Regions from separate parts of the Roseovarius sp. A46 genome, predicted to be linked through region 2. Evidence: riboswitches for the same ligand, from Rfam matches in the RefSeq annotation. Region 2 holds a riboswitch; each other region holds the start of a gene.
What was found. Region 2 has a riboswitch for thiamine pyrophosphate ahead of thiC (phosphomethylpyrimidine synthase ThiC). Riboswitches for the same ligand answer to the same signal wherever they lie in the genome.

Region 1 (5,539 bases), on a different contig from region 2:
GCCCAGCCGGTCCGGCAGGTCGGGGAACACCGCACGCAAAGACGGCGCGCCACCGCAAAACCCGCCAACGTAGCCGGAGGTGCCCACCACCGAGGCGCTGATCAGCGGCGTGCCTAGCGCGAGGCAGGTGTCGGACAGGATGTAGCTCGCCGCGAAGCTGTCGGCACAGTCGAGCACCAGGTCCGCTGTTGCCACGTGGCCAGGGGCGTTCAGTGGGTCAAGCGGCTCTGTTAAGGCGGAAATCGTACACTCCGGGTTAAGCGCGGTCATGTGCGCGGCGGCGGTCGTGGCCTTTTGCAGACCAATATCGGCCATGCGAAAGAGGGTCTGCCGGTGCAGGTTGCTCAAGGCGACCCGGTCGCCGTCCATCAGCGTGATCCGCCCCACGCCTGCGCCCACCAGGTATTGCAGCACCGGAGCGGCAAGCCCGCCCGCACCTATCACCAGCACATGCGCCGCGCCGACCCGCGCCTGCCCCTTTGCCCCGAACTCGGGCAGGGCGATCTGACGGGCGTAGCGGGTCACGTGGTGGCCCCGATCCATTGCCGTACCCGCGCCACGGGATCATCGTTCAGCGTGATATCCGTCACGGCAGACACCACATCCGCCCCCGCGTTGAGCGCGCCTGGCGCGCGCTCCACCGACATGCCGCCAATGGCGACGAGGGGGATGTCGCCGATCAGGCGCTTCCATTCGGTAACCCTCGAAAGCCCCTGTTCGTGCCATTTCATCTTCTTCAGGATGGTGGGATAGACGGGGCCAAGGGCGACGTAATCGGGATCGTGCGACAAGGCTCGATCCAGTTCGGCATGGTCATGGGTGCTGAGCCCGATCTTGATCCCTGCCCGCCGGATGGCAGGGATGTCGGCGGTATCGAGATCCTCCTGCCCGAGATGCACCCAGTCGCAGCCCAGGTCGATGGCCGTCTGCCAGTGGTCGTTGACCACGAGGATTGCGCGATTCTCCCGACACAGGCTCTGTGCTTGCGCAATCTGCTGTTTCAGCATTTCTCCGGTCATATCCTTGATGCGCAACTGCACGAGCTTCACACCGAGCGGCAGGGTGCGGCGAAGCCAGTCCGCGTCATCGAAGATCGGGTAAAAGCGCGGCAGGGCCATCAGGTGAACGCCCTCCCCAGCACCGGCGTCGACGGCGCGGCCATGTCGCGCGGCTCCATCGGGTCGGCCTCGAACCCCAGCCGCCCGGCCTCCAGCGCGCGCGCGAAACCCTCGGCCATCGCCACCGGATCGCCCGCCTTGGCCACGGCGGTATTGAGCAGCACCGCGTCATAGCCCAGCTCCATCGCGTGGGCCGCCTGAGAGGGCAGGCCCAGCCCTGCGTCGATCACCAGCGGCAGGTCAGGGAAATGGGCACGCAAGCTGCGCAACCCGTAGATATTGTTGAGCCCCAGCCCGGTGCCGATCGGCGCGCCCCAGGGCATCAGCACCCGGCACCCGGCCTCGACCAGCCGTTCGCAAAGCACGAGATCCTCGGTGCAATAGGGAAACACCTTGAACCCCTCGTCGGTCAGGATGCGCGCCGCCTCTACCAGTCCGAAGGGGTCCGGCTGCAAGGTGTCGGCATGACCGATCACCTCGAGCTTGATCCAGTCGGTGTCAAACAGCTCGCGCGCCATCTGCGCCGTGGTCACCGCCTCACGCACCGAATGGCAGCCGGCGGTGTTGGGCAGGACGTGCGCGCCCAGATCACCGATCATGTCCCAGAACGCCTGTCCCGCGCGCTCGCCCCCCGCCTCGCGGCGGACCGAGACGGTGGCGATGCCCGCACCGGAGCGCTTGAATGCCTCGGCCAGGATGGCGGGCGAGGGGTATTGCGCGGTACCGAGCATCAGGCGCGAGGTGATCTCGGTGTCGTAGTAGCGTGGCATCTCAGCCCCCTTGTCGCGGTGCAACGATCTCGATCTGATCGCCATCAGCTAGTCTGTGTTCCGGCCTCATCGCTGCCGGAACGAAGCTCTGGTTCACCGCGGTCGCCACCTTGGCCGCGCCATAGCCCAGCTCATCCAGCAGCGTGTCGAGGGTGGTGGCCGCGCTCTCCTGCGTCGTGCCATTAACCGTGATCTTCATGGTAGAACTCCGGTCTCTGATTTTCGCGCATCACCAGCCCAGCGGCCATCCGCGCCACGGCCGGCGATAACAGAAAGCCGTGACGGAAAAGGCCGTTGACATGGATCGCGTCCCCCTGGCGCGTGATGCGCGGCAGGTTGTCGGGAAAAGCGGGGCGCGCGTCGGCCCCGATCTCCATCACCTCGGCCTCGCCGAAGGCGGGGTGCAGGGCGTAGGCGGCCGAGAGCAATTCCATCACCGAGCGCGCCGAGGCGCGCCAGCGCTCCTCGCTCTCGATCTGCGTCGCGCCCAGCATGAACACGCCATCGCCGCGCGGCACGATGTAGAGCGGAAAGCGCGGATGCAAAAGGCGGATGGGCCGATTCAGGGTCACATCCGCCGAGCGCAGCACCACCATCTCTCCTTTGACGCCGCGCAGATCAGACAGGCTGTCCTGCGCCGCGAGGCCACGACAGTCGATCACCGGGCCATCGGGGGCGGCGGCGTCTTGCTCAAAGCGCGCGCCCGCCTCTTGTAGCCGTTTGCGCAGGTGCATGAGCGCGGCCCGCGGATCGATATGCGCCTCATCGTGAAAATAGAGCGCGCGGTCGTGGCGGTCGGCCAGATGCGGCTCTAACGCGGCTAAATCCTCGCCGGTCACCAGCCGATGCCCGGCGGTGCGCCGCGCGAACTGATCCAGCTCGCGCCGGTCGCGTTGCAGCGTGACAACGAGTGAGCCGCGCCGAATTACCTCGACACCCTGCGCTTCCCACCAGTCGGCGGCCTGTTGGCCAAGGCGGACCACCGGCTCCTCTGCCGTCATCCCCTCGCAGAAGGGCGCAAGCATGCCACCCGCCCACCACGAGCAGCCATGCGCGCCGGGTTCCGGTGCGGGATCGCGAAGGGTAACGTGGACGCCCCGCGCCATGAGTTCAGTGGCCACACAGAGCCCCACGATGCCCGCGCCGCGAATGGTGATTGCGTCGGTCATGTCCAGACCTCGTGAAAATGATGTACCGGGCCGTGGCCTTGCCCGACTTCCAGCGCGTCGGCGGCAAGAATCGCCCGATGCAGCCAGCCATGCGCCCGCGCGACCGCCTCGCGCAGGGTCAGCCCCTGCGCCAGCCCCGCTGCGATGGCCGAAGAGAGGGTGCACCCGGTGCCGTGGGTGTTGCGCGTAGCGATGCGGGGGGCGTCGAGGCGCGTCACCTCATCGGCGATCAGCCAATCGGTGCAGGTCTCTCCCTGCCCATGACCGCCCTTCATCAGCACCGCACCCGCGCCCATCCCGCATAACCGTGTGCCCTGCGCCTGCATGTCTGCATCGCTCATGGCCTCGGCACAGCCCAACAGCGCCGCCGCCTCGGGCAGGTTGGGTGTCAGCAAGTCAGCGCGCGGCAGCAGATGCGCGATCAGCGCTGTGCGCGCCGCCTCGGGCAAGAGCCGCGCCCCGGACTTGGCGACCATCACCGGGTCGAGCACGATCGGGCCGTCATAGCCCGCTAGCGCCTCGGTGACCGTCTCGATCAGCCCGACATCGCCCAGCATCCCGATCTTGATGCAATCGATCCTGATATCGCCCAGAACGGCCGCAATCTGCGCCGCCACGGTTGCGTTCGGCACCGGGTGCACATCGGTCACGGCACAGGTGTTCTGCGCGGTCACGGCGGTGATCACGCTCGCGCCATACACGCCCAGCGCCGAGAATGTCTTGAGATCGGCCTGAATCCCCGCGCCGCCACCGCTGTCGGAGCCTGCGATTGTCAATGCGGTCGCCGCCATGCGCGTCTCCCTCAAGTTTTCGGGGAACGGATGCAGGGCGCGCTCGGGCTTGCTGATATCCGTTCCCTACGCCGGTATCATCCGGATCAGGTTCGATGGGTTGGCGCATCGCCTCTCAGCCCGTGCATCCCGGGCACCCCAACGGAGCTACCCAAGAGGTAACAGTGGTACCGGACGCTCGCAAGGGGGGAAAGCGGGACAGGATATGTCGCAAACCGGCCGCACGCCGCCGGCTCCCGGGGTCAGGATGGGGCATGGCCAATCCCTCGGAGATGCGCCCATGTCCTATGCCGCCAATATCGACCAATTCACGCCCATCGCGCGCTTCGCGCTCAATGTGGCGTTGCCCGTCCCCGAGGAGGTGCTGGCACGAACGGCGGTGCTGCTTGTTGACACGCTGGGCGTTGCGGCAGGGGCGGCATCGCTCGATGTGGGGCGGATCGCACGGGACTTCGCCTGCGATTTCCACGGGGCAGTGCGCGAGGATCACCGCGCGACGCTGCTCTTTGACGGGCGGCGCTGTGCCATACCGGGGGCAGCCTGGGCGCTGGCCACACAGATCGACAATCTGGATGCGCATGACGGGCTGAACGCCACCAAGGGGCATATCGGCTGCGCGCTGGTGCCCGCGCTTTTCGCCTTTGCGGAGCAACGCCCCGGTTTGACGGGCAGGCAGGCACTCACCGCGCTGGCGATGGGCTACGAGGTAGCCGCGCGCGCCGCCGTCGCACTGCATGCCACGGTGAGCGATTATCACACCTCCGGCGCGTGGAACGCGCTGGGCGTGGCGGCGCTGGGGGCGCATCTGCGGGGGGATACGGCGGATGTGCTGCGCCACGCGCTCGGCATCGCCGAGTATCACGGGCCGCGTAGCCAGATGATGCGCGAGATCGCCAACCCGACGATGCTGCATGATGGCTCTGGCATGGGGGCCCTTGTCGGCGTTTCGTCCCTGTTACAGGCTGAACGTGGCTTTACCGGCGTGCCGGCGATCACCGTGGAGGGGGCGAATGTGGCGCCTGTCTGGGCCGATCTGGGCCGGGACTGGACGGTGATGCGCAATTATATCAAGCCCTACCCGATCTGCCGCTGGGCGCATGGCGCGCTGGAATGCCTGCGGGTGCTGGTCGAGGAAGAGGGCGTCAGACCCGAGGAGATCGAGGCACTGGAGGTCGCCACCTTCGCGCAATCCGCGGCCCTCTTTCCCGGGATGCCCGAGACAACGAGCGAGGCACAGTATTCGCTGGGATTCGCGCTGGCGGCCTACGTCGTACATGGCCGCCTCGGCCCGGCGGAGATAACCGGGGACGCGTTACGCGATCCGCGCGTGGCGGAAATGCACGCCGGCATCACCGTGCGCGAGGAGCCGCGCCATTCCGCGCGCTTTCCCGAGGGACGCTGGTCTGACGTGACCGTGCGGCTGCGCGACGGACGCGTAGTCCGTTCGGGCGATTGCAACGCGCGCGGCGGGCCGGAGGCACCGATGCCCAAGGCCGATATCCGCGCCAAGCTGTCGGTGATGGCGGGGGGTGCGCTCTCGGAGGCGCGGATCGGCGCTCTATGGGAAATGCACGAGCGGCTGCTTGACCATGGTACCAAATTCTCGCAGCTTGCCGGGCTCGTATACCCCGAACCGGACAGGCCATGACCAACGCCCCCCGTATCCTCGTCCACACCAGCGATCCCGCCCC
Region 2 (5,539 bases):
CGCCGAAGAGATGGGCCGCGGCCAGGCCGAGCGGCTGATGCCGCTTCTTGAGGAGGTGCTGGCCGAGGGGGGCGCGGCGTGGCGCGATCTCGACCGGATCGGCGTCGGCATCGGCCCCGGCAATTTCACCGGCATCCGCATCTCGGTGGCCGCGGCAAGGGGGATGGCGCTGTCTCTGGATATTTCTGCTTTTGGAATCAGCACTTTCGACGTGATCCGCGCGCTGGGAGAGGACGGCACGCCTGCTGTTCCCGCGCCGCGTGGCATGGTGCACGTCCTTGGCGCTGGCGCGGTCCCGGCGCTGATCCCTGCGTCCGACGTATCCGATCCCGTCGGGCCGCCGCCACCCTCGGAGATGGCGCGGATGATCGCGCTGCTGGCCCGCGATGTCCCCGCCGATGCGCCGCCGCCTGCGCCGCTCTATGTACGGCCCGCCGATGCCGCGCCCGCCCGAGACGTACCGCCTGTGATCCTCGATGACGCCTGAGACCCTGTCCGCCACCCACGCCCGCGCCTTCGCGGGGCAGGGGCGGGGATGGTCGGCGGCGGAATTCGCGGCCCTGCTGGACAGCCCGTATACCTTTGTCGTGGGCGATGCGCGCGCCTTTGCCCTTGGCCGGGCAATCGCGGACGAGGCGGAATTGCTGACGCTGGCCACCGATCCGGGGCATCGGCGTGCGGGGTTGGGGCGCGCATGCCTTGCCCGATTCGAGGCCGAGGCGAAGGCGCGCGGGGCGGTGCGCGGCTTTCTCGAGGTGGCCGCCGACAACGCGGCGGCCTGCGCCCTCTACGCCGCCGCCCGTTGGCGCAAATGTGCGTGCCGCGCGGGCTATTATCCGCGCGCGGGCGGCATAGCGGTGGACGCGCTGATCCTGGAAAAGCATCTCGGTTAAGCCGCGCGTCTTCGCGCTTTGCGAAAGACGCTTTCCGGCAACAAGAATTTACCACCTGTCCGGGGTCCAAACCGTGCCGCTCCCTTGCATATCGTGGCGGCATGGGGCTAACAATCATCATGCAGATTTATCTCCCCATCGCCGAGGTTTCGGTCAACGCCTTCCTGCTGTTGGGGCTTGGCGGGATCGTGGGCGTGCTGTCGGGCATGTTCGGGGTTGGCGGCGGTTTCCTGATGACGCCACTTCTGTTCTTCATCGGTATCCCGCCCGCCGTCGCCGTGGCGACCGAGGCCAACCAGATTGTCGCCTCGTCGTTTTCGGGCGTGCTGGCGCATCTGCGACGAAAGACCGTCGATCTGAGGATGGGCACGGTGTTGCTCGTGGGGGGGCTCTTCGGCGCGGCGCTGGGCGTGGTGCTGTTCAACTACCTGAAATCGCTGGGTCAGGTCGATCTGCTGGTGAAGCTGTGTTACGTCGTCTTTCTCGGCGTGATCGGCGGGATGATGTTCATCGAGAGCCTGCGCGCGATCCGCAATACCCGCCGGGGGGCTGCCCCGAAGCGCAAGAAGCACGGATGGGTACACGGGCTGCCCTTCAAGATGCGGTTTCGCACCTCGGGGCTCTATATCTCGGTGATCCCGCCGCTGCTGGTCGGGGTGGCGGTGGGTGTGCTCGCCGCGATCATGGGTGTGGGCGGCGGCTTCATCATGGTGCCGGCGATGATCTACCTGCTGGGGATGCCGACCAAGGTGGTGGTGGGCACGTCGCTGTTTCAGATCATCTTCGTCACCGCCTTTACCACGCTCCTGCACGCCACCACCAATTTCACCGTTGATATCGCGCTGGCGGTGCTCTTGCTCGTGGGAGGCGTGATCGGTGCGCAGTTCGGCACCATGATCGGCACGCGGATGAAGGCCGAGCAACTGCGTATCCTGCTGGCAGTGATGGTGCTCGTGGTCTGCGGCAAGCTGGCCTTTGACCTGCTGGTGATGCCGTCGGAGCTCTATTCCATCGCCTCGGGCGCGGGGGGGCACTGATGCTGCGCCTCGCGCTCCTCCTGTGTCTGGTGACGTTGCCCCTGCGCGCCGAGGAGGTGGTGCTGGGCCTGTCGCGGGACCGGGTGGCGATCACCGCCACGTTCGAGGGCTCGGACATCCTCATCTTCGGTGCGGTCAAGCGCGAGGCACCGATCTCGGAGGTGCCGCTCGGCGTGGTGATCACCGTGGCCGGGCCGTCGCAGCCGGTGCAGGTCCGGCGCAAGGAGCGCCGCTTCGGCATCTGGGTCAATACCGACGCTGTCGATCTCGACGCCGCGCCCACCTTTTACGCGGTTGCCACGAGCGGGTCGCTCGATCAGGTACTGACCGAGACCGAAGACCTGCGCCACCGGGTCTCGATCCCGCGCGCGATCCGCTCGGTTGGCGCGGCGAGCATGGCCGAGGATGCCGAGAGGTTTACCGACGCACTCATCCGCATCCGCGAGCGCACGGATGCCTACCAGCTATTGGAGAACGCCGTTGCCCTCGACGAGCAGACGCTGTTTCGCACCGCGATCAGCCTGCCCGCCAACCTCACCGAGGGAGCCTACAAGACCCGGATTTTCCTCACCCGCGAGGGGCGCGTGGTGTCGCAGTTCGAGACGGTGATCGACGTGCGCAAAGTGGGGCTGGAGCGTTGGCTCTTTACCCTGTCGCGGCAGCAGCCGCTGGCCTATGGGCTGATGTCTCTGGCGATCGCCATCGCCGCGGGCTGGGCTGCGTCGGCCGCGTTCCGGGTGCTGCGGCGCACCTGAGACACGCGGGCGAAGGGCGCTCAGGCGACACCCGCCGCGCGCCATTGGCGCACCATCTCTGCCGGTGTGCTGTCGCCGGGGGTGAACCGGTGCAGCGCGGCGAGGCGGCGGCAATCGAGGGTGATGCGCTGATGCGCGCCCTGGGGCGCGGGGCGGGTCTCGATGTGCGCCCCCGCGGCCTGTGCCAGCGCCGTCATCGCCACCGGGTCCGGCGCGGCGATGTTGAGCGCCTCGGGCAGTGGCCCGGGATGGCGGCACAGCGTGGCGAGGACGGTGGCGAGCGTCGCGGGGCCGATATAGGAGCGCACCGGCCCGCCGCCATCGGCGAAGCGGTCGATCACCACCGCGCCGCCCGGCCCGGTGCGCGCCACGTTGAGCAAGAGCGCATCCGCCCCCGCCACGTTGCCGATGCGCAGGGCGCAGATGTCGAGGCCGCGCGCGCGCCACGGCGCGCAGGCGGCCTCCATCTCCAGCTTGGCGGCACCGTAGGCGTTGACCGGGGCGCAGGGGGTGTCCTCGGTGAACGGAGTAGTGCCGCCCGCGCCGTAGACCGCCGAGGACGAGGCCAGGAGCACGCGGGTCACGCCCGCGCGCAGGCCCGCGTCGAGCGTGGCCTCGGCAATGTGGCGGTTGAGGCCGAGATCCCGCCCCGGCCCCGGCGTTATGCCTGCGAGCGCCACGATTGCGGCGGGGCGGCGGCCCGTCTCTGCGATATGGGTGAAGAGCGCGCCCGGCCCGTCGAGCGGATCCCATGCCAGCGCGCCCGGCGGGCCGGGGCGGCGGTATTGCGGGATAAGCGCGAGGTCGGGGGCCACCTCCGGCCAGCAGGCGCACAGCATCCGCCCGACGCGGCCCGAAGCCCCGGTGAGAAGGATGGATGTGTCCGCCTTGTCGGTCATTCCCGGCCCGTCCGTTCGCTTTGATGCCGGGCCCGCCCGGGCATTCGCCCCCACCCGTCTAGCAAGCAACGTGGCGCACCGACAAGAGACGCGTGCCGGGCGATGCTTGCCCCGGGTATGGGGATCGGCTAGCGTCCGGTCTTGCAGGGGAGTCCCGCCTTGGGGACTGAGAGGCTGACAGGTGGTGACACCGGTGATGCGACCCTTTGAACCTGACCCAGTTGATACTGGCGTAGGAAGCTGAGGAACCGCGCGCACCGCTGGTGGTCTGCCGGTTCCGAACCGGGATCGCGACCTGCGCCCCGATGCTCCCCGGCCACGGCTCATCTGGTCTCTTTGGCACCGTGCAACGAGGAGCACCAAGCATGACCATCCCTAACCAAGATATGTCCCCCAACGTGACCACCGGCCCCTTGCCCGCGTCGCGCAAGATTTACGTTGCAGGCTCACTACACCCGAAAATCCGCGTGCCGATGCGCGAGATTTCCACCCATCCGACGGCGGGCGAGGGGCCGCTGCCGGTCTATGACAGTTCGGGCGCCTATACCGACCCGGAGGCTGCGATCGACGTGGGTCGGGGGCTGCCGCCCCTGCGCCGCGAGTGGATCATGGCGCGCGGGGACGTGGCGGGGTATCCGGGCCGCCGCGTGAGGCCGGAGGATAACGGCTTTGTCACCGGTGACCGGCTGGTGCCGGAGTTCCCGATGCGGGCGGAGCCCCTGCGCGGCACGGGGGGTGCCGCGCCGACGCAACTGGCCTATGCGCGGGCGGGGATCATCACGCCGGAGATGGAGTTCGTCGCCATCCGCGAGAACCAGTTGCGCGAGGCGAGCGTAGCGGCGCGCGACGGCAACGACTGGGGCGCGAACATTCCTGACTATGTGACCCCGGAATTTGTCCGGTCCGAGATCGCGGCGGGCCGCGCCATCATCCCCGCCAATATCAACCACCCCGAGCTTGAGCCGATGATCATCGGCCGCAATTTTCTGGTCAAGATCAACGCCAACATGGGCACCTCCGCCGTCACCTCGTCGATGGAAGAGGAGGTGGAGAAACTGGTCTGGGCGATCCGCTGGGGGGCCGATACGGTGATGGACCTCTCCACCGGGCGCAACATCCACAACACCCGCGAATGGATCATCCGCAATTCCCCCGTCCCTATCGGCACGGTGCCGATCTACCAGGCGCTGGAAAAGGTGAACGGTATTGCAGAGGACCTGACATGGGAGGTGTTTCGCGACACGCTGATCGAGCAGGCCGAACAGGGCGTGGATTACTTCACCATCCACGCGGGCGTGCGCCTGCACATGGTGCCGATGACGGTGGAGCGGGTGACGGGGATCGTGTCGCGCGGCGGCTCGATCATGGCCAAATGGTGCCTGCACCATCACCGCGAGAGCTTCCTCTACGAGCATTTCGAGGATATCTGCGACATCTGCCGCCAGTACGACGTGAGCTTTTCGCTGGGCGACGGGCTGCGCCCCGGCTCCATCGCCGATGCCAACGATGCCGCGCAGTTTGCCGAGTTGGAGACGCTTGGCGAACTCACGAAAATCGCCTGGGGCCGCGATTGCCAGGTGATGATCGAGGGGCCGGGCCATGTGGCGATGCACAAGATCAAGGAGAACATGGACAAGCAGTTGGAGTGCTGTGACGAGGCGCCGTTCTACACCCTCGGGCCGCTCACCACCGACATTGCGCCAGGCTATGACCATATCACCAGCGGCATCGGCGCGGCGATGATCGGCTGGTTCGGCTGCGCGATGCTGTGCTACGTCACGCCCAAGGAGCACCTTGGCCTACCCGACCGCGACGACGTGAAAACCGGGGTTATCACCTACAAGATCGCGGCCCATGCCGCCGATCTGGCCAAGGGGCTGCCCGGTGCGCAACGGCGCGATGATGCGCTTTCGCGCGCGCGGTTCGAATTCCGCTGGGAGGATCAGTTCAACCTC
Region 3 (5,539 bases), on a different contig from region 2:
GGGGGGCGTATGGACGACCGCGCGCGCGCACCAGGTGTTCCAGGACATCATCGCGGGCTTCGAGGCGCCGCCGATGGACGAGGGTATCCGCGAGGAACTGGCGGCCTTCGTGGAACGGCGCAAGGCCGAGGGCGGGGCACCGACGGATTTCTGAGGAGGGGGTGAAAGTGGCGTCGGTAACACGTCGGTATTGCGTCGGTATTCCGGCGGTGCGTGGGGGCCGGTCGGGGGACGGGTACTTGGGCCAAGAAGAAGGGAGCAGATCGGGGCGTCTGCCTGTCGCGGTGCGGATCGGTGAAAAAGGGGCAACCGCCCCGGAAGGCGTGCCCCTGACGGCAAGAGGCTCCTGACGGTTTTTCGGGAGACTTGGGCCGCTTTACTATATGCACCTTTTCGGCGCGCACCGATCCAAGAGGGCAAGTCCTGCTGTGAGTAGCGGTCTATCATTAGAAAGCGCAAAAACGTCGGAACCGATGGGTAAGCAAGCTCCTAGTTCGATTACTTTACCAAAAGCTGGCGCGTAAGAACCTCGACCATCTTTTGAGCCTCAGACTCATCAAGTCGCCCGTGATTCAGTAGGAACTCTGCGACGTCTCTATTCGAGTAACGACCGGTCAGTACATCGTCGCGCAAAATCAACTTGATGCGCGCAAACTTGGCAGCATTGTCATGGCAAATAACGCACTTGTTTCTGAACAGGGCGCCAGAATCGTGAATAAACTCGAACTGCTCAATCAGAACGTCGATTTCTTCGTCTGATAGCTTGCCGTGACCTGCCTCCAGAAAATCACGGACAAGGCGATCCGAAATTTTTCCAACAAGGCCGATATTAGTTATGGCCAACTTCTCAGCGACAAACTCTCCGGCATGCGGCGCGTGACAAGCTGCGCAGTTCTGTTCGTATACAAAATGCGGGTCAAGCTGCTGGGCGTTCACGCAAACTGCCCAAAACACAGCGCCGACTGATAGACCAATTTTTTTGAAGTGTTTCATTTTCCGAGCATCCTTGGGGTGCAAGAAACCGCGCACATTCAGGATACATGCTTCCGTCGTGATCACACTTGACCAGAGTCAATCTGCTGGCCGATCAACCTTGATTTGTTGAGGTTTTAAGAATCTACTAATTCCCGCCTGAAGCAGCTTGTTCGATTGTTTCTAAGCTTGCTACGCATTGCTGCCGTGGGTGCAAGTTGAAGCATCCGGCAAAATGGGCCCTCGACATCCTCGGCCTCATGGCTTCGCCATGATGCGCACAGGGCCGGGGATCAGCCCGCCGCCGTCCCATCCAGCCACCTCCGGCACGCCGCGTCCACGGCGCGGTGCAGCAGAAGGGTGAACACCGCCAGCACGATGAGGGCGGCGAACATGAGGTCGATCTTGGCGCGGCCATTGGCCAGCAGCATGAGGTAGCCAAGCCCCTTGGAGGCCCCCACCCATTCGCCGATGATCGCCCCGATGGGGGCGTAGACGGCGGCGAGGCGCAGGCCGGAGGCAAAGCCCGGCAGCGCGGCGGGCACGCGGATATGCCACATCAACCGCGCGGGCGAGCCCCCCATCACGCGCCCGAGGTCGAGCCAGGGCTGCGGGGTGCGCATCAGCGCGTCGAAAAACGACGAGGTGACCGGGAAGTAGATGATCAGCAGCGCCATGGCGATCTTGGACCACAGCCCGTAGCCCAGCCACAGCGTCAGGATGGGGGCGAGGGCGAAGACCGGGATCGCCTGGGAGAACACCATCATCGGGCGGATCAGCCCGCGTGCGAGCGGCGAGGCGGCGAGGCCGATGGCCGAGAGCCCGCCCAATATCGCCCCCAGCGCCAGCCCGATCAGCACCTCGGCGATGGTGACGCCCGCGTGCCCGGCGATCAGCGCGCGGCTGTGCCACAGCGCCTCGGCCACGCGGCCCGGCCCCGGCAGGATGAAGGGCGGCAGACCCGTGAGCGTGACAAGCGCCTGCCACAGCGCGAGCGCCAGCGCGGTGGAGGCGGCGATGGGGATGAGCCTGCTCATGCCGCCGCACCCTGCTCGCGCAGCCGGGCGAGCAGGCGGCCCTGCACTTCGAGCGTCCCGGCATCGTCCACGGGCCGGGGCACGGGCGCCGCGGGGGGCGCGACAGTCTCGAGCCCGTCCGCCCCGAGGATGTGGATGGCATGGCCGAGGCGGGCGGCCTCGCCCGGGTCATGGGTGACGAGCAGCACCGTGCGCCCCGAGAGGTGCCGTGCGCCCAGCTCCTGCATCTGCGCGCGGGTGCCCGCGTCGAGCGCCGAAAACGGCTCGTCGAGCAGCACGAGGGGGCGGTCCTCCATCAGCGTGCGCGCGAGCGCAACGCGCTGCCGCTGCCCGCCGGAGAGGGCGTGGGGCCGTTTGTGCGCGTGCTCTGACAGCCCGGTGCGGGCGAGGATGTCACGGGTGCGGGCGGGATCGGCGCGGGTGCCGCGCAGCCGCGCGCCGAGGGTGACATTGCCGGTCACGTCGAGCCAGGGCAAGAGATCGGCCCCCTGCGCCATGAGCGCCACGCGCCCGGTGACCGGCGCGCCGTCGGAGGCGGTGATGGTCCCGTCGAAGCGCGTCACCTCGTCGGTCCCCGCGACCAGCCGCAGGAGCGTGGTCTTGCCGATGCCGGAGGGGCCGAGAAGGCAGGTGATCCGCCCCGCCGCCGCCTCGAGCCGAAGCGGACCGAAGAGCGGCGCGCCGCCGATCGTGGCGGTGCCGTCGATGAGGAGTGCGGGCGGCGTGGCGGCTTGCATGGCCGGTCCTTTGGTTGGGCGGGGGACAGGGCAGGCCGCTTGAGCGCGTCTCCGTTCCCTCCGCCGGTGCGAGCCGGGTCAGGTTCGATGGGTTGGCGCAGCCTCTCAGCCCCTTGCAGGGCACCCCAACGGATGGCGGCGGTGGTAGCAGGCCCCCGGTGCGCTGACAAGCGGCGCGCGTTCAGGGAATGTTAAACTCTGGTTGCCAGACTGCGCGCACCGGCAAGGAGAGGGCCATGAACGGGCTGATCAACCGCGCGATCGCGTGTTTCGTCAGGGACAGCTACGGCGTTCCCGTGTGGGAAGAGGTGATGGCGCGCCTCGGGATCGACGAGTCCGCGTTCGAGCCGCTGATGCCGTGCGAGCCGGGGGTGACGGCGCGCCTGGTCGAGGCGGTCGCGGCACGGTTTTCACGGTCGTCCGCCGACCTGCTGGAGGATCTCGGCACCTATCTCGTGGCGCAGCCCCGGTCCGAGGCGATCCGGCGGCTGTTGCGCTTCGGCGGGGTGGACTTCGCCGAGTTCCTCGAATCGCTCGAGGACCTGCCCGACCGGGCGCGGCTCGCCATGTCCGAGCTCGACCTGCCCGCCATCAGCCTTTACATGCAGGGCGCGGGGGTGTTTCTCGTGGAGATGGCGCGCGCAGATGGCGCGGGGCTGCGATTTGGGCCGGTTCTGCTGGGCATGCTGCGCGCGATGGCCGACGATTACGGGGCGCTGGTGCTGCTCGATTATCGCGGCTGCGACGCCACGCGTGAGATCATCGAGGTGCACCTGCTCGACGCGGCCTTTGCCGACGGGCGGGACTTTGACCTCGCCAGCGGGCGGGCCGCGCCATGAGCGGCGCGGCTGCGCAGATGCAAGCCTTGGCGCAGGTGGCGATGCTTGACCGGTTCTGTCCCATGCACGTGGTCATCGGCCCGACCGGCCATGTCATCGGCGGCGGGCCGACGCTGGCCAAGATCGTGGCGCCCGAGAAGATGATCGGCCGGCGGTTTCTCGAATTGTTCGAGCTGACCCGGCCGCGGGCTGTGCAGGACGTTGCCGCGCTGCGCGCGCTAGACGGGGCGCGGCTGCGCCTGCGGCTGCGGTCGCGCCCGCGCTATGCGCTCAAGGGGCAGCTTTGCCTGCTGGCGCCCGAGGATGCGGGCGGAGCCGGGGGCGCGATGGTGGTCAACCTCGCCTTCGGCATCTCGGTGGTCGACGCGGTGCGCGATTTCGGCCTCAGCGGCGCAGATTTCGCGGTGACCGATCTGGCGACCGAGATGCTTTACCTGCTCGAGGCCAAGACCCTGGCGATGGAGGAATCGCGCAGGCTCAACCGCCGCCTCGAAGGGGCACGGCGCGCCGCGCAGGAAGAGGCGCTGACCGATACGCTCACGGGATTGCGCAACCGGCGCGCCTTCGACGCGCTGCTGGCACAGGCGGTCCAGGAGGGCGGGGCGTTCGCGCTGCTGCATCTCGATCTCGATTTCTTCAAGCAGGTCAACGATACCCACGGCCATGCGGCGGGCGACCTCGTGCTGCGCGTGGCGGCGCGGCGAATGCTGTCGGTGGTGCGCGCCCGCGACGTGATCGCGCGCGTGGGCGGCGACGAGTTCGTGCTGTTGCTGCCCGGTATCGACGCCACCGGCGCGGTCGATACCGTCGCCCGGCGGCTCGTCGCGGCGCTGGAGGAGCCGGTGAGCGACGGCACGCTGACCTGTCGTATCTCGGCCAGCATCGGCGCGACGCTCTGCCGTGATGGCCCGGGCCGCGCGCCCGGTGAAATCATGGATGCCGCCGACCGCGCACTATACGCGGCAAAGGCTGCCGGGCGCGGCTGTCACAGGCTCCACATCGCGCAGGACGCGGCGCCGCCGGGCGGCGAGCCGATGCCGCCAGGGTTGCAAGACGCCGGGGATGCGGACGGTGGCCAGTGCGCCGGGACCGCCCGCTCTGCCGGGGCGGATCGGAAGGTCGGGATATGCCAGGACGCCGATACCGGACCGCGGGCCGGGGGTGCCGTGGACGCGGTGTCCGGTGGCGACGGCGTGGCCCCGGGGGACGTGGACGGCGCTTGGCAGGCTGCGGGCGCTCACGGGGCGGCGATGCGTTCCAGGTAGGCCCAGACATCGCGCGCCTTGTTCGCGTCGCGCAGCCTGTAGGCCATCTTGCCGCGCGCTTCAGGGTCGTCGAGATAGCCGCGCAGGAAGGCGGTGGCGTCGCGCACGTAGACCACGAAATCGGCTTCGTTCCAGCGCAGCCCGCGCTGCCCGGCCTCGGTCATGGAGGGAGAATAGTGAAAGCCCGGCACGCTACCCGCATGGCGCCCGATCACGCCGTAGAGATTGGGCCCGGTGCGCCCGCCGCGCACGAGCGCCGAGCCGGTCTCGTCGATGACGGAATGACAGGCGGTGCACGCCCGGAACAGGCGCTCGCCGCGTTCGGGATCGGCGGCATGGGCCGGCAGGGCGAAGCCCAGGGCGGCGAAAAGGATCATCTTTCGAGAAAATTGCATCGCGCGCGGCCTCCGGACGGTTTCTTCTCCCCACATGTCCAAGATGGCACGGCAGATGGCGCAAGCAATGCGCCAACCCCGGGCTTCACGCGCTTGTCAGCATCCGTCATCGGGGCGTGTGCACGAACAGGACGGTAAGGTTGTGATCAACCACAAGATGTAGGGAGGGGCCGATCAGAGCGCGGGAAGCCGATACATTCCCGCGCTCGAGAAGCCGAGCGCACAGCCATCGGCGATCTCGTCGGCAAAACGCTCGGCGATCACCCGCAGCGCCGCCTGCCGCCCCCTGGTCAC

Region 1: it holds a riboswitch for thiamine pyrophosphate, as region 2 does, so the genes downstream of both, thiD (bifunctional hydroxymethylpyrimidine kinase/phosphomethylpyrimidine kinase) here and thiC (phosphomethylpyrimidine synthase ThiC) in region 2, are expected to answer to the same signal.
Region 3: it holds a riboswitch for thiamine pyrophosphate, as region 2 does, so the genes downstream of both, C6W92_RS10485 (ATP-binding cassette domain-containing protein) here and thiC (phosphomethylpyrimidine synthase ThiC) in region 2, are expected to answer to the same signal.

The regions. Positions count from the first base shown of each region.
Region 1 covers NZ_PVWS01000002.1:10,530-16,068, reverse strand. Annotated here, with positions in the region: gene C6W92_RS01505 (HesA/MoeB/ThiF family protein) at 1-525, opposite strand, end outside; gene C6W92_RS01500 (thiamine phosphate synthase) at 522-1,118, opposite strand; gene C6W92_RS01495 (thiazole synthase) at 1,118-1,888, opposite strand; gene thiS (sulfur carrier protein ThiS) at 1,890-2,087, opposite strand; gene C6W92_RS01485 (FAD-dependent oxidoreductase) at 2,071-3,057, opposite strand; gene thiD (bifunctional hydroxymethylpyrimidine kinase/phosphomethylpyrimidine kinase) at 3,054-3,848, opposite strand; TPP riboswitch at 3,895-3,999, opposite strand; gene C6W92_RS01475 (MmgE/PrpD family protein) at 4,129-5,496, shown strand; gene C6W92_RS01470 (D-2-hydroxyacid dehydrogenase) at 5,493-5,539, shown strand, end outside.
Region 2 covers NZ_PVWS01000025.1:41,898-47,436, reverse strand. Annotated here, with positions in the region: gene tsaB (tRNA (adenosine(37)-N6)-threonylcarbamoyltransferase complex dimerization subunit type 1 TsaB) at 1-487, shown strand, start outside; gene C6W92_RS13165 (GNAT family N-acetyltransferase) at 477-893, shown strand; gene C6W92_RS13160 (sulfite exporter TauE/SafE family protein) at 1,013-1,930, shown strand; gene C6W92_RS13155 (TIGR02186 family protein) at 1,930-2,685, shown strand; gene C6W92_RS13150 (NAD-dependent epimerase/dehydratase family protein) at 2,706-3,584, opposite strand; TPP riboswitch at 3,720-3,840, shown strand; gene thiC (phosphomethylpyrimidine synthase ThiC) at 3,950-5,539, shown strand, end outside.
Region 3 covers NZ_PVWS01000017.1:30,371-35,909, reverse strand. Annotated here, with positions in the region: gene C6W92_RS10500 (trimethylamine methyltransferase family protein) at 1-154, shown strand, start outside; gene C6W92_RS10495 (cytochrome c) at 499-993, opposite strand; gene C6W92_RS10490 (ABC transporter permease) at 1,266-2,009, opposite strand; gene C6W92_RS10485 (ATP-binding cassette domain-containing protein) at 2,006-2,746, opposite strand; TPP riboswitch at 2,785-2,884, opposite strand; gene C6W92_RS10480 (heme NO-binding domain-containing protein) at 2,983-3,585, shown strand; gene C6W92_RS10475 (diguanylate cyclase) at 3,582-4,850, shown strand; gene C6W92_RS10470 (c-type cytochrome) at 4,823-5,227, opposite strand; gene C6W92_RS10465 (hypothetical protein) at 5,420-5,539, opposite strand, start outside.